DNA from 2 places in the Nonomuraea sp. NPDC050786 genome. Region 1 is predicted to be linked to the other one. Evidence: riboswitches for the same ligand, from Rfam matches in the RefSeq annotation. Region 1 holds a riboswitch; the other holds the start of a gene.

Region 1 (7,368 bases):
CACGCTGCTCGTCCTGCTCGCGAACCTGCTCACCGTGCACGCCAAGGCCATCACCACCCTCTGCGGCCCGCTGCACGGCGTCTCCTACGTGGCCGTCATCGCGGCCACCTCCCTCGCCTCCTCCACGGCGCCGAACGGCGCCCTGTGGCGGGCCTTCATCCCCGGAATCGGCGGCCTGCTCGCCCAGCGCGCCCTGGGCGTACGGCGAGGCTGACATGACGGACCGCTGACGACGGCCTACGTGGCCAGGCGCCGCCTCGTCCTGCCCGAGCGCGGCGCTTCAGGTCCGAAGCACCCGCCGGTGCCGGCCTGGTGAATCCTTTTGCGGGGTGGGGGCCTCTTATGGGGTGATGACCACGCTGACAAGGAGATGGGGTATGGACGTGGCTGACCGCTCGTGGGCGAGCGCGCAGCTCATCGAGGCCGCGCAGGCCGGTGATCGCGAGTCGATCACCGCGGTGATCCACGGTGCCCATGTGCACGTGCGGCGCTTCGCGGAGCATCTCTGTGCGTCCCCGCAGGACGCCGAGGACGCCGCGCAGGAAGCGTTGATCATCCTCTACCGGAAGATCGGCTCTCTGCGCGCCACGGGGGCGCTGGCATCGTGGATGTTCAGAATCGTCCGGAACGAGTGCCTGCGCCGCGCGCGACTGCTGTTCGACCGCGATGCGGAGGCCGGCGCCGATCTGGCCACCTCGGCCGAGGACGAGGCCATCCGGCGGCTGGAAGCCGAACTCGTCGCGCAGGCGATCAGGGAGCTCCCCGATGTGCAGCGCAGAGTGCTGATCATGCGGGACGTACTGGGCTACCCGGGCCGGAGGGTCGCGGAGGTGCTCGGCCTGAGCAACGCCGCCATGAAGTCCCAGCTGCACCGGGCTCGCACCCGGCTGCGGCTCAGCCTGGGCGACCTGACCGGCCCCGCCGGGGGACCGCATGACCCCGAAGCCGCCGGCGCCTGACCTGAGCCGAGCCGCATTTCCACAGTCCCGAGCTTGAAGAGGGAGTTCCGCCATGCTTGAAACCGGATCGCCTGCGCCCGACGTGGTGCTGGAGGACACCGACGGCCAGGCCGTGCGCCTGTCCGGCCATCGGGGCGGTCATGCCTCGCTGATCTATTTCATGCGCTCGACGTCGTGCCCGGTCTGCAACAGGCACGTCCAAGACCTCATCCGGCGCCGCGACGAGCTCGCGGCCCACGACGTCCAGGTGTTCGTCGCGGTTCCTGAGGACCGTAAGGAAGCGGCCGCGTGGAAGGCCGAGCGCCAGGTGCCGTTCCCCGTCCTCGTAGGGCGCCGGGGGACCCCGCACGAGATGATCGGCCTGAGCAGGAAGGTCTTCGGCTCACTGCAGCAGTCAGGCAGCGTCCTCATCGACTCCCAGGGCGTCATCCGCCACGCCCACGGCGCCACCCTGCCCACCGGCGGCTACGACAAGAAAGGGATCCTTGCCGCGGTGGAGGGTCTTCGCGCCGGCGGAGGCCGCTGACGGCGAACCGGGCGGGAGCCCGCCGCCGGCGGCCTGTTCCCGCTGTATCAGCCTGGCGCGTAAGGTGCCCGAATGATCGAGATACCCGAGGCGTTCGCCCAGAGCACCGTCGAGCGTGAAGGAGAGCCCGGAGCGGCGTGGCTCGCCGAGTTGCCGGCGATCGTGGAGGAGCTGCTGGAGCGCTGGGGAGGCGTGCCGGACGGTGCGGTCATGCACGGGGGCGTCGGGGTCATCGTCCCGGTGCGCCGGCGGGGCGGCGCGGGAGCCGCCGTGCTGAAGGTGTCGTTTCCGCATCCCGGCAACGTCCATGAGCCGGACGCCTTCGCGGCGTGGGAGGGGCGCGGGGCCGTGCTGCTGCACGAGCGCGACGACGAGCGGTTCGCCATGCTGCTCGAGCGGGCACGGACGTCGACGCTGGCGGAGGTCGAAGACGGCGACGAGGTGGTGACGGTCGCAGGGCGGATCAACCGCCGGCTGGCCGTCCCCGCGCCGCCCGGCCTGCTTCGGCTGCGGGAGCAGGCGGACACCTGGGAGCAGGGGCTACGCCGGGATGCCGAGGAACTGGCGCACACGCTGCCGCCGTACGCGGTGGACGCCGCCGTGGCGACCGTCCGCGAGCTGGGCCACGTCCAGCCGGACACCCTCGTCCACGGCGACCTCCATCCCAGGAACATCCTGCGCGCCGACCGTGAGCCATGGCTGGCCGTCGACCCCAAGGGGTACGTCGGAGACCCCGCTTACGACGGCGGCACCCTGCTCAAGTCGCGCGCGTTGACGCTCCTCGAGGCGGATGACCCGCACAAGGCCCTCCGTCGCACGCTGGACGTCTTCGCCGAGGCGGCGGAGCTCGATCGGGAACGCGTCCAGCGCTGGGCCCAGTTCCATGCCGTGCAGGCCGCGTTCTGGGGCCGCCGGCACGGATTCCGCATAGCCCGGGGCGGGCCCCGCTTGGACTGGCTCACCGAACTCGCGGACCGCCTGGCGGAGTCGCTCACGGACGGCTCGGCCGGCCGCAAGGTCTAGAAAGGACAAAGAGCAAGTAGTCAATCTTCTATATTGCGGGTGTTTCGCGCGAATATTCGCCGGTGCTGCTTGCAGCTATATATGCCATTCGAATACTTTCGTGCTACTTAGGCGTATCTGCGGCAGGACCAGACGCCGCACGGCGCCTTCCCGCATTGCCCAGACCGCGCTTCACCTGCGCGAACGACTTCGCGTAGCGGTCGCGCGGCCGCCGAATCCGCGAGCTCGCGGAACCGGGGACCCACCGTTTCTCTGGGGTGAATCGGCGCGCCTCCGCACGAGGCGCCCATAGGGCACTTCCACGCCCGAACCCGTCAGCTAACCCGGTAGGCGGCATGGAAGCAAGGAGCAATACGCCCTATGGTGAAGAACATCTTCACGGGTGCCCTGCAGACCGGAAACCTTTCCCGCCTCGCCCTGTGCATGAGCGTCGCTGTGGGCGCGGTCCTCGCCGGTACGCCGGCCTTCGCGGTCCATCGCCGGCCCGAGACGCGATCGTCGCAATGGGGCACCGTCCAGAAGGCTCCCGGCCAGGTGAGCGCGGAGGAAGTGATCAGAATCGCCGAGTCCCAGATCGGCGTGACGGAGAACGCCGCAGGCGGCGGAACCCCGTTCCAGAGCTGGTACATGTCCTCGCCCCGGGCGGCGGAGACGGCGGCCCGCGACGGCAGCACGCTGCAGTCCTACGCCAACGCCCCATGGTGTGCCATGTTCGTTGCCTGGGTCGGTGAGAAGGCCGGCGCCCGGCCGACCATTGGCTGGGACTCCTACACCGTCACCTGGGCCAGATGGTTCGTGGCCAACAGGCGCTGGGGCACCGTACCCAGGCCCGGTGCCGTGGTCTTCTTCGCCTGGCACACGAGGAGCATCAGCGGCATCGACCACATGGGCCTGGTCAAGCAGGACAACCGGAACGGCACGATCACCACGATCGAGGGCAACACGGACGACGGCCGGGTGGAGGAGCGGATCCGGCCCACGTCCCAGGTGGTCGGCTACGGCTATCCGCAGTACAAGCCCTGACGAGCCCGCCTGCGGTTGACTTCATGTCGACCTTAAGTCGCATGCTGTCCGGCATGTCGCACAACATTGCCGCAGAAGCGGACGTCGCCGCCATGATCGCGTTGCTGGACGCCACCGAAACCCTTCCCGGCGCCGCGGAGCTGCGTACGCGCTCCTACGAGCTGCTGGCTCTCCCGCCGGGCGCCGGCGTCGTCGACGTCGGATGCGGAGCCGGTCGGGCGGTGGCCGAACTGGCCGAACGCGGGGCGCGGGCGGTCGGCGTGGACGTCGTCGACCGGACGGTGGCGCTGGCCGCGCAGCGGTGGCCCGGGCGCGATTTCCGTACGGGGGACGCCTACAGCCTGCCCTTCGAGGACGGTGAGCTCGCGGGCTACCGCGCGGACAAGGTCTATCACGAGATCGACGACCCGGCCCGCGCGCTGCGGGAGGCCAGGCGGGTGCTGGCCGACGGCGGGCACATCGTCCTGCTGGGCCAGGACTGGGACACGGTCGTCATCGACTCCGGCCATCCGGCTCTCACCAGGAGGATCGTGCACGCTCGCGCCGACCTCACCCCGGCGCCGCGAGCCGCCCGCGGCTATCGCAACCTCCTGCTGGACGCCGGCTTCGAGGACGTCACCGTGGAGGTGCACACCGCCGTGTTCACCCACGCGCTGACGCTGTCCATGCTGTCGGGGTTCGCCGAGGCGGTGCGGGGGGCGGGCGCCATCACCGAAGAGGAGGCGGCGGTCTGGCTCGCCGATCAGGAGGAGCGGTCGCGCTCCGGGCGCGGCTTCGTCGCCCTGCCCGTCTTCGTCTCTTCCGGGCGGCGGGTGTGACCCCGCCGTCGGCCTGCTACGGGCGGACCGCGCCGAGGAGGCGGGTACGCCAGTAGTCGTCGAGGTCGACGACCTTGATGACGTCTCCGGTCTGGGGCGCGTGGACCATCTTGCCGTTGCCGGCGTACATGCCCATGTGCCCCAGCCCTTTGCTGAAGAGCAGGTCTCCGGGCTGCAGCCGGTCGAGCGGGACGCGGCGGTCGCTTCCCCAGCCCCACTGCGTCCAGGTGGTGCGGGGCAGCTCGACGCCCGCGCGTCGCCAGGCGGCCTGGGTCAGGCCGGAGCAGTCGTACGAGCCCGGCCCGGTGCCGCCGTACCGGTACGGCTTGCCCACCTGGGCGAAGGCGAACTGCAGGGCTAAGCGGGCGTTGCCGGAGGCCGGGCCGGTGTACTCGATGCCGGGGCTGTTGGGGTCGCCGGTCTTGAAGGCGCCCAGCCTGCGCAGGAGCTTGGTCTGCTCCTTGACCAGCTTGTCGACCTTCGCCTTCTCGTCGCCCACCTTGTCGCGGGCGGTGTCGGCCTCCGCCAGGAGGCGCTTGGCCTCGTTGCGGCGATCGCGCAGCTCCTTGGTGGCCGCGTCGTAGGCCTGGATCTTCGCCGCCCTGGCCTCGGCGATCTGCTGGAGGGAGGCCATGTTGCCCAGCAGCGCCTCCGGGTCGCCCTGGCCGACGAGCCGGCTCCAGAGCGGGTACGGGCCCGACTGGTAGTCGTTGACCGCCGCCGTGACGAGGTCCCGCCGGAGGGCGTCGGCCCGGGCGTCCTTGAGGCCCAGCTCGGCGTTGAGGGCGCCGTACTTCTTCTTGGCGCTCGTGTACGTCTCCGTGGCCTGGTTGTACTTCTCGACCAGCTGGTCGGCCTGCTCGTTCAGCTTCACCAGCTTGGCCCTGGCCCTGGCGGGCGACGGCTCGGCGAGGGCGGCGCCCGGGGCGGCGATCGATGCGGCCAGTGTCAAGGCTGCGGCTGGTGCTGTCCGCCAGAGCCATATCGGCACGGCCACTACGATGCCTCCTCGTAAATCATCGAACCTGAGGCGCCATAGTACAGAAGGTTGACCGGCTCATCGGCCTGTTCGCGGCAGACGGGCGGCACGGTGGCCATGGGCGATGGCACCGGCATGAAGTGGCCGCAAGCCCCATTAAGCTACTACGGGATTACGTAGAACCCGGTGACGATCGGCGCCGTCACGATCTGCGCCCGTTCGGCGGGTACACCTGGAGCGCCGCCTCCAGAGCGCTCGCCTCCTCGGGGGTGAGCCGCTCGAGGAAGTGCACCAGCGTGGCCGCCCGGTTGCCGCTCCTGGCGAGGGAGTCGCGCATCACGTCGGCGGTGTAGGCCTCCTTGGACGACACCGCTTCGTAGATGTACGCCCGCCCGACCGGCTTCCGCTTGAGCAGGCCCTTGGTGTGGAGCTTGTCCATCACGGTCATCACCGTGGTGTAGGCCAGGGGGCGCTCCTTCCGGAGATGCTCCAGGACGTCCCTGACGGAGGCGGGCTCCTTGATGGCCCACATGCGATCCATGATCGTGGACTCGAGCTCTCCCAGGCCACGCACCATCCGACGCCCCCTCCACCTGCGGTCGACGCAATGCTACCGCCGATCGTAGATGCGGCCGGGGTAGAAATCAGTCATGACGTCCGACGAGCGCACCGACCGCCTACGCCGCTACTGGGACAAGCACGCGCACTCGTACGACCAGCAGATGAGCTTCTTCGACCGGCACTTCTTCGGCGACACCCGCGCCTGGATCTGCTCCCAGGCAACCGGCGACGCCCTCGAAGTGGCCGTCGGCACCGGGCTCAACCTCCCGCACTACCCGCAGGGCGTACGGCTGACCGGGATCGAGTGGAGCCCGGCCATGCTCGACCGCGCCCGGCAGCGGGCCGCCGGCCTCGGGCTGAAGGCCGACCTGCGCGAGGGCGACGCTCAGACGCTCGACTTCGCCGACGGCGCCTTCGACACCGTCGTGTGCACCTTCTCCCTGTGCTCCATCCCGGACCACCGCCGGGCGGTCACCGAGATGGTCCGCGTGCTGCGGCCCGGCGGGCTCCTCCTGCTCGCCGACCACGTCGCCGCCTCGTCCTGGCCCGCCCGCGCCGTGCAGCGCCTGCTCGAGCTCATCACCGTTCCCCTGGGCGGCGAGCACTTCCTGCGCCGCCAGTTCGACCAGGTGCGCGAGCACGGCCTCACCGTCGAGCGCCATGACCGATTCAAGATCGACATGGTGGAGCGCTTCGCGGCCCGCAAGCCCGTCAGGGACGCCCCGACCCCGTCATAGACCGCGGCCCGGGGATGGCGGGGCGGCTTATCGTACGGGGACGCCGAGCTCGCGGCCCCGGTAGAAGCCCTCGCGTTCCTCGAGGACGTAAGGGGCCATGGCCTCACGCCGGCGCGTCTCGGCCTCGGAGCCCCGCCAGGAGTCGCAGGACTCCCTGGAGTCCCAGAACGACACCCCGGTGATCTCGCCCCCGTCCTCGGACCAGTAGGCGTACGCATGGCGCAGCCCCTCCGGGTACGGGTCCGGGCGCCATGCCCTCTCGAATTCCTCCAACGCGCCCGGCTTGATGCGGCGCGTCGTCACCCAGACGAAGTGCTCCCTCATCGCAGCCTCCTCTGCACCGCCGATTCGGCTTGATGGCGCTCTCTCCCTCCACCATAGGCTCCGCGACGGGGGAGCCTGGTGCCGGGTCACGCGCGCTCCCCAAGCCGTGGGCGACCGTCGGCTAGAAGAGGGTCAACGGGTCCATCGGCTCGGGCTCGGGCAGGGGAGCCAGCTCCGGCAGGCGGGTGCGTACCGCCTCGTGGAAGGCGCGGGCCAGCTGCGGCGCGTCGGCGTTGTCGGGCGTGTGCAGGAAGAACGTGGGGGAGCGGCCCTCCCGCAGCCACTCCGTGACCGTCTCCAGCCACGCCTGCCAGCCCTCGACCGTACGGGACTCCGCGTCCCGCCCCAGGTAGCGGACGATCGGGTGGGCCGTGAGGGCGCGCGTGCGGCGGGGGACGCGGGGTTTCTTGGTCCAGGC
Region 2 (7,368 bases), on a different contig from region 1:
GGCCACGCCCTCACCTTCGTGGATCAAGCCAAGAAGAATGTGCTCAGTGCCGATGTAGTTGTGGTTGAGCATCCTGGCCTCTTCTTGGGCCAAGACGACAACACGCCTCGCTCGGTCGGTGAACCTCTCGAACATCTCGTCGCTCCTCACAGAGCGGTCAGTCAGGCCGGTAAATCCGGTCCCGTCATCCCGCATGCTAGCCCTGGCTCGGCGAACCGTGCCCACTGCCACTGACACGCTCTATAGCAGAGACGTTCCCCGAGAGCAGGGCGTTCACCCTCCATCCAACTACTGTTCGGGGGTGACGTGTTCCCGATACGCCGCAAGCGAACGATGTTTAAGACGCTTCACCGAAGCGCCAGAAAAATGCCCCTCACGACGCACGCGGATCCACACGGATCGGCCATCGGACGCGCCGGGGCAGAGTAGGCGTTGGGGACCGCCCCTTCGCCCGCACATCACAGATGCCGCGTCCGTATCGTTGCGTAATCATCCTATGTACGGGAGGGCCGCCCGTCCAAACGGTCGCGCTACGCCGTGAGCACAACGCGGCACGGGCCGCAACGCCAAGGGAATCCTGCCATCTGGTCAGGCCGGTTACCGCGTTCATCTCGCATCATGAGACCACTTCCGCCCCGGGAGGCCGCTTTCGCGTCACTTCTCTGCACTCGAGATGGCCGGGCATTGTGCGAACATGCCGGGGAACGAGCTTTGTGCGAGCCCTGCTCGGGTTAGCGGTTTTTACCCGGCACCGGGGAGCCTGCGGACCGCCGGTATTGCCCGGCGGCGTCCATCCGGCCGGTGGCGGGTTTACTTACGGTAGCGGCGGCGGGTTTACCTTCGGAGAGATCACCGCTATAGGGGCGGAGGGCGCCGGAGATCGCCTTCGGCTATAGGTGGCCGTGATTTACGGGGATGGCGCGTTCCATGAGCGTGGCGCTCACTCGTGACGTACGGACGCGAACGTACGTTGAATGGGGTATGACCGCCCCACCGGCTTTCCGGGCGCAGCACGGGGCGTAACCACATATGCGGGCGCCGGCCGGTGAAACGGTGCCGGGCATGGACCGGAGCGCCCGACCAAAACGCCCGCATATGCGCAAGGGGAAGATCGTTATCCGGGCGCCCGGCATTCGAGAACCGGCCCCAGATACGATCATGCGCTTATGGCGGCCGCCGGGGTCCTAGGCGAACGGCATAAGCGCATGGTCGATAGTCGGCTCGCTCAGTGAGCCGCCTCGTACTTCTCGACGACCGTGGAGGCGATCCGGCCGCGCTCGCTGACCGGCAGGCCGTGAGCCTTGGCCCACTGCCGGATCTCGGAGCTCTTCTCGCGGCTCATCGCCCTGCTGCCGCCGCGACCGCGGCGACGCGCGGAGACGGCGCCTGCCCTGCGCGCGTGCTGCACGAAAGGCGTGAGCGCGTCCCTCAGCTTCTTCGCGTTAAGGTCGCTGAGGTCAATCTCATAGGACGAGCCGTCAATAGCGAAGCTGACCGTCTCATTGGCCTCGCCCCCATCGAGGTCATCGATGAGAATCTCCTGGATCTGCTTGGCCATCTACGCAATCCTTTCGCGGAGCATTGTTTCATTCGCCTGCCCAAACATATACCCGGAAAGGCGCGGAGACAATTCAGCGCTGCGGGGATTCCGCTGACTGGCCGCTCAGTTCTGGCCCCTCGGCCGGATCCTCACGGTTTCGGCGGCCTCCGAGGGCCTCGGATCGGACCAACTTCACTACGCCAAAGATGAAGGCGCCGCCCACCACCACCGGGGGGATGAGCGCTGACAATACGTCTGTAAGGGCTTCCATTCGTCCTCGCCTCCACGGCTCGCAGGGTTTCGGGGGCGCATTATGCGGATGGGAGCGCGACCAGGAGGAGCGCCGGTGCTCCTCGTGCCGCACAAGGCGACTACCACCCAGACACGACCATAGCGGCGCAGAGATGCCGTACGGGTCGTGGGACGCCAACATCCGGCAACCCGGACGCCCCATAGCCTAATGCCAGTCTCTCCAGAGTCCTTACCGGATCAAGGGAAAATCTTCAGAATTGGCATCCTGCCTGGTGCGGATGGCTCAACGAAGATCTTTTACGACGCGCGTTCCGGCCAGCCTGTCGTGCGGCCCTCGCTCCAGGGGCTTGTCGATCAGGATCAGCAAGCCCACGCAGAACAGGAGCATTCCGGCGAGCAGATTGACCACGGGAATGCCCATCAGCATGACAGGCCCCGGATAGACCAGGGACCGTTTGAGCAGCGCCCCCGACGGAACGTCGCCCGGCGCCAGGCGAATCTTCATGATCGCCTTGCCGAACGTCCTGCCGCGCCTGGAATGCGCCTGCCAGTCGTAGGCCGCATAACCCAGTCCCGCGGCCAGCCACGCGAACACACCCGGCAGCCGGCCGTCGAACACCTCCAGCATCCCGACAGTTCGGAAGATGCCCCATAGCGCGATGAACAGAATGTAATAGAACACCCCGAAGACGAGCGCTTCAATCGCCCGGGCGGCGAGCCGTTCCCACCATTCCGCGGGCAGCGTGTCCGCCCACGACGGCGACCCGGCCATAACCCCCACCTCGCGTCATCAGCGGCCCAGGCCCCCATTTTGGTACGCCCACCACACATAAAACAGGGGCCGGCACGAAGCCGGCCCCTGCTTTTACCTGGTGCGTGAACTACTTGATCTTCACCACCACGGTCTTCGCCACCTTGTCGGCGAACGACTGCTGCAGCGGCTTGTCCCAGAGCTGCGAGGCGCCGTTGAGCCCCACGGCGATGTAGCCGAGCAACGAGGATATGAAGGCCAGCGGGAGGGCGGTGAACACCCATCCGCCCCACGTCACCGCGGCACGCTTGAGCGCCAGGTCGGTCGGCAGGCCCTTCGGAGGCATGCCCTGGCCGACGGGGACGACCTTGATGCCCATGACCATCTTGCCGACGGTCTGGCCGTTCATCTTCAGCAGGAAGAAGTCATAGGCGATCCACAGCGCGGTCACGATGAGCGCCGTGATGATGCTCACGACCGTCCCCGGGAGGAGACCGCTGGTGCTGCCGTCGAGCGAGGAGTAGCTGACCGCCAACGCCGCCACCAGGATCAGGCCGATGACGAAGTTCACGACGAAGAGGATGACAAAGTCGATGATCCGCGCCACCAGACGCTGCCACCACTCCGCCAGCGGGGCCGGCGCGCCGGGCGGCTGCACGCCCACGGGTCCCGGCTGGCCGTAGGCCTGTCCGTAGCCGGGCTGGCCGTACTGCTGGGGCTGGCCGTAGCCGGGCTGCCCGTACTGCTGGTCGCCGTACTGCTGGCCGTAGCCGGGCTGGGAGTAGCCCTGCTGGGACTGCGGCTGCTGCCCGTACTGAGCCTGCTGGCCGTAGCCCTGCTGGCCGTAGTCAGGCTGCGACGGCTGCTGCTGGCCGTACTGGGGCTGCTGGCCATACTGCTGCTGCCCGTAATCCGGCTGGGACTGCGGCTGCTGGCCATACTGCTGCTGCCCGTAGTCCGGCTGGGACTGGGGCTGCTGACCGTACTGCTGCTGCCCGTAGTCCGACTGGGGCTGCTGCCCGTAACCCTGCTGGCCGTACTGCTGGCCCGAGGGAGGCTGCTGGCCGTAGCCGGGCTGCGACTGGGCCTGCTGGCCGTAGCCCTGCTGGCCGTAGCCGGGCTGGGACTGCTGCTGCTGGCCGTACTGAGGCTGCTGGCCGTAGCCCTGCTGGCCCGACTGCTGCTCCTGGCCGTAACCCTGCTGGCCGTACTGCTGGCCCGAAGGCGGCTGCTGGCCGTAGCCGGGCTGGGACTGCGGCTGCTGGCCGTACTGGGGCTGCTGGCCGTAACCCTGCTGCCCGTACTGCTGCTGCTGCCCGTACTGCTGCTGCTGCCCGTACTGCTGCTGCTGGCCGTACTGCTGTTGCTGGCCGTGCTGGGGCTGCTGGCCGTAGCCTTGCTGGCCGTAGCCCTGCTGGCCGTACTGGGGCTGCTGACCGTAGGCATCGTCCGCCCGGTAGCCGACCACAGTCACGTCGGGGTCGGGCTCGCCTGGGTGGCGACCCGCGTTCTGTTGTCCGTATTCCGGAGTGCCGGCGGGGTTGTCGCCGGAGTCGTCCTGCGGATACGGCGGCTGTCCGGTGCTCACCGTGTCACCTCGCTTCGAGTGCGCATGTGGCACGTGTCAGGACACATGCCTGTGCTGCCCAACGTATCGACATAGGTATCAACAATCACCTTTCCATCTGGTCAAGATCCACGTCACCCGAGGCCAGATGGAGCAGCATGCGGGTGTTGCCCAGGGTGTTGGGCTTGACGTGTTCCAGGTCGAGGAACTCCGCCACACCCTCGTCGTACGAGGCCAGCAGTTCGGCGTAGACCTCGGGTGAGACCGGTGTGCCCTGGATCGGGCGGAATCCGAGCCTCGCGAAGAAGTCGACCTCGAAAGTGAGACAAAATACACGTCGCAGGCCAAGATCTTTGGCCTGCTGGATCAATGCGGAGACGATCCGGTAGCCGACGCCCATTCCCCGGCACTCGGGGTCCACGGCCACCGTGCGGACCTCTGCGAGGTCCTCCCAGAGCACGTGGAGCGCGCCACAGCCGACGACCTGCCCGCCCCGCTCGGCCACCCAGAACTCCTGTACGTCCTCGTACAGGGTCACCGTGGCCTTCTCCAGGAGCCGCCGCCCCGCGCCCGCGTAGGCGTCCACGAGGCGCCTGACCGCGCGCACGTCGGGCGTACGGGCGCGCCGGACCACCACCGCGGTCTCGGGCGCTGTCAGCTCGGCCACCTGCTCCATGGTTCTCCAGAGTACAGATCTCATTACGGCTCGGACCTAACTCCCACGTCTCGGCCCATCCTGTTACATCTCGTGGCCGGACGAGCACGGAGCTCGGCCCGCTCGGGGTTTGTGCAGCAGCACGGACATAGAGGGCATAAGGTCTCTTCTGCCCAGGTGATCACGAGATCCCCTTGTGACTCTTCGGTTGTGAAACCTCTACAGACTTGGCAGTTCTGGTTGAGCAGGAACCCGGAGTGCATTAATGTCCAGCGACAATGTCCCCCGTGTGTCGCGCGGGAGGCACGCTCAATTCCCGCAAGGGGAGCCGGGGATCCACCGGTGGCGACCTGCGACGCCATCACAGGGGTGAGTCCGAGTCTCTCGGTAGGGCTGCTCCGGCCCGAACCCGTCAGCTAACCCGGTAGGCGTTCCATGAGAGGAGCTGGTAGGTGAAGCGCCCGCGCCACGTCGGTGTGGTGAGTCTCACAGTCGCCGCACTGCTGTTCGCCGTTCCTGTCGGTTCGGCGTCCGCGGACCCCAAGCCCTCGCTGAAGGAGCTCGCCTCCCAGGCCGAGAAGCTGCACACCGAGATCGAGACGCTGACCGAGCAGTACAACGGCCAGCGGGAGAAGCTCAAGACGGCCAAGAAGACCTCCGAGGCCGCGCAGAAGACGTTGGCGACCAGCCAGTCGGATCTGGCCGCCAAGCGCGCCAAGGCCGTCCTGCTCGCCCAGAACGCCTACATCACGGGCGGCTTCACCAAGACCCTGCAGTTCGCGACCTCCGAGGATCCCGAGGAGTTCCTCAACCGCGCCGCGACCTCGTACGCGCTGGAGCAGGAGCAGGGCGAGGAGATCAACCAGCTCTCCAAGGCCATGGAGACGGCCGCCCGCGCCCAGGCGGGCGCCAAGGAGCGCATCGCCGAGGTCCAGAAGATCGTGGACGACCTCGACACGAAGCGCGACAAGATCACCAAACTGGTGGCCAAGGTCGAGAGCAGCCTGTTCAAGCGGGCACTCGGCGAGGCGGGACAGCCCGGCACGCGCGCCGTGCGCGTCAACCTGCCCATCGCGGGCGCCGGCAAGGCGGCGGAGGCCGCGCGGTGGGCGCTCACGCAGCAGCTCAAGCCGTACGTCTGGGGCGCCGAGGGCCCGAGCTCGTACGACTGCTCCGGGCTCGTCATGGCCGCGTACCAGCGGGTGGGCATCTCGCTGCCGCACTACACAGGCGACCAGTGGACCGCGGGCAGGCACATCTCGCGCTCGGAGCTGCGCCCCGGCGACCTGGTGTTCTTCTACGGCGACCTGCACCACGTGGGCATCTACATCGGTGGGGGCATGATGGTGCACGCCCCCCAGACGGGTGATGTCGTACGGATCGCGTCGATCGCCAGGCGGCCCTTCGCCGGCGCGGTGCGCATCGCCGACTGAGCCCTCCTCCGGCGCTAGATCAGCTGGCGGCGCGCGGCCCAGGCCACGGCCTCGATCCCCGTGGCCACGCCGATGCGGTCGCAGATGCCCCGTAATCTCCGGCGTACCGTGCGTCCGCTGATATCCAGACGCCGCCCTACCCGATCGACCGTGACTCCCTTGGCCAGCTCCGCCAGCAGCGCCAAATCAGCATGGGTCAGCTCAACGTCTTCAGTGAGCACATCCATCGGGAGCCCTCCCCCCAACAGCAGAACTCGGACCTCACAGATGGGCCAAAGCCGCTCCTCGCAGACGGTAAACGCATCGCGGAAAGGTCGTCAAGCATGACAATCGCCGCACTTGACGGGCGGTATTGACATGACCCCTTATATATGACGCACTCGCGATATGTCAGGACTCCCGGCGGCCGACAGTGATCTCTGGGGCTCTCCCGGGCGCCATCAATGAGTGCTTCGGACGTTACCGATTTTGATCCGTTCGGCGCGGAGTTTCGGCGTGATCCATAAGCCGGGCATTGCCGGCCGAGCGCCCGATATGCGATCTTCCGCCTCCCCGGCAAACCACCAATCGCTCGCTTTGTTCGGCGATTCACTTCTTATAGGGAGATCCAGGTCAGGCCGTCGGAATGGCCGGCCGGATCGGCGCACCGGATCATTCGGAGACGCACGAACCGATGGGCTCGCGGCTCACCGATCGGCCGGCGCGGGTTTTCTCGCATCACAGCCCACGCCGAGGGGCCTCTTTCCGGGGTGCGCGTGCCCGGTGCCCATCATGGCGATCATGGGTGCTCGCGCGACTGGAACGGTACCGTCACCGGCGGCCTTGACCCGATGCTTACAACCGCCCTCCTATCGGAAAACAGGCGAGCCGGAAGGCACCGCTTCCGGCGAGGGATCAGGCGCTGGCGGCGTCGTAGCGGTCCCTGGCCGCCTCGACGTCGCCGATGTGCGTCTCCGCCCAGCCCTTGATCGCGGCCACCAGCGGCATCAGGCTCTCGCCCAGCGGAGTGAGCGCGTAGTCCACCCGTACCGGCACCGAGGGAGTGAGCGTGCGCGAGACCAGGCCGTCGCGTTCGAGGCCGCGCAGGGTCTGGGTGAGCATCTTCTGGCTGACGCCCGCGATGCGCCTGGCCAGGTCGCTGTAGCGGCGCGGCCCCGCCGCCAGGGCGCT

What was found. A riboswitch is a leader RNA that binds a small molecule or an ion and turns the genes downstream of it on or off. The one in region 1 is predicted to bind cyclic di-AMP.
Region 2: it holds a riboswitch for cyclic di-AMP, as region 1 does, so the genes downstream of both, AB0H84_RS37155 (NlpC/P60 family protein) here and AB0H84_RS18555 (CHAP domain-containing protein) in region 1, are expected to answer to the same signal.

What each region holds. Positions count from the first base shown of each region.
Region 1 is NZ_JBFAHJ010000008.1:315,715-323,082, reverse strand. Features, by position in the region: gene AB0H84_RS18575 (hypothetical protein) at 1-214, shown strand, start outside; gene AB0H84_RS18570 (RNA polymerase sigma factor) at 378-959, shown strand; gene AB0H84_RS18565 (peroxiredoxin family protein) at 1,012-1,485, shown strand; gene AB0H84_RS18560 (aminoglycoside phosphotransferase family protein) at 1,558-2,508, shown strand; cyclic di-AMP (ydaO/yuaA leader) riboswitch at 2,708-2,856, shown strand; gene AB0H84_RS18555 (CHAP domain-containing protein) at 2,869-3,531, shown strand; gene AB0H84_RS18550 (methyltransferase domain-containing protein) at 3,585-4,349, shown strand; gene AB0H84_RS18545 (NlpC/P60 family protein) at 4,366-5,301, opposite strand; gene AB0H84_RS18540 (BlaI/MecI/CopY family transcriptional regulator) at 5,531-5,905, opposite strand; gene AB0H84_RS18535 (class I SAM-dependent methyltransferase) at 5,979-6,626, shown strand; gene AB0H84_RS18530 (antibiotic biosynthesis monooxygenase) at 6,654-6,950, opposite strand; gene AB0H84_RS18525 (DUF72 domain-containing protein) at 7,072-7,368, opposite strand, start outside.
Region 2 is NZ_JBFAHJ010000026.1:96,530-103,897, reverse strand. Features, by position in the region: gene AB0H84_RS37180 (ATP-dependent Clp protease ATP-binding subunit) at 1-135, opposite strand, end outside; gene AB0H84_RS37175 (Lsr2 family protein) at 1,226-1,558, opposite strand; gene AB0H84_RS37170 (RDD family protein) at 2,076-2,564, opposite strand; gene AB0H84_RS37165 (RDD family protein) at 2,674-4,131, opposite strand; gene AB0H84_RS37160 (amino-acid N-acetyltransferase) at 4,217-4,786, opposite strand; cyclic di-AMP (ydaO/yuaA leader) riboswitch at 5,062-5,212, shown strand; gene AB0H84_RS37155 (NlpC/P60 family protein) at 5,218-6,198, shown strand; gene AB0H84_RS37150 (LuxR C-terminal-related transcriptional regulator) at 6,213-6,425, opposite strand; gene AB0H84_RS37145 (helix-turn-helix domain-containing protein) at 7,093-7,368, opposite strand, start outside.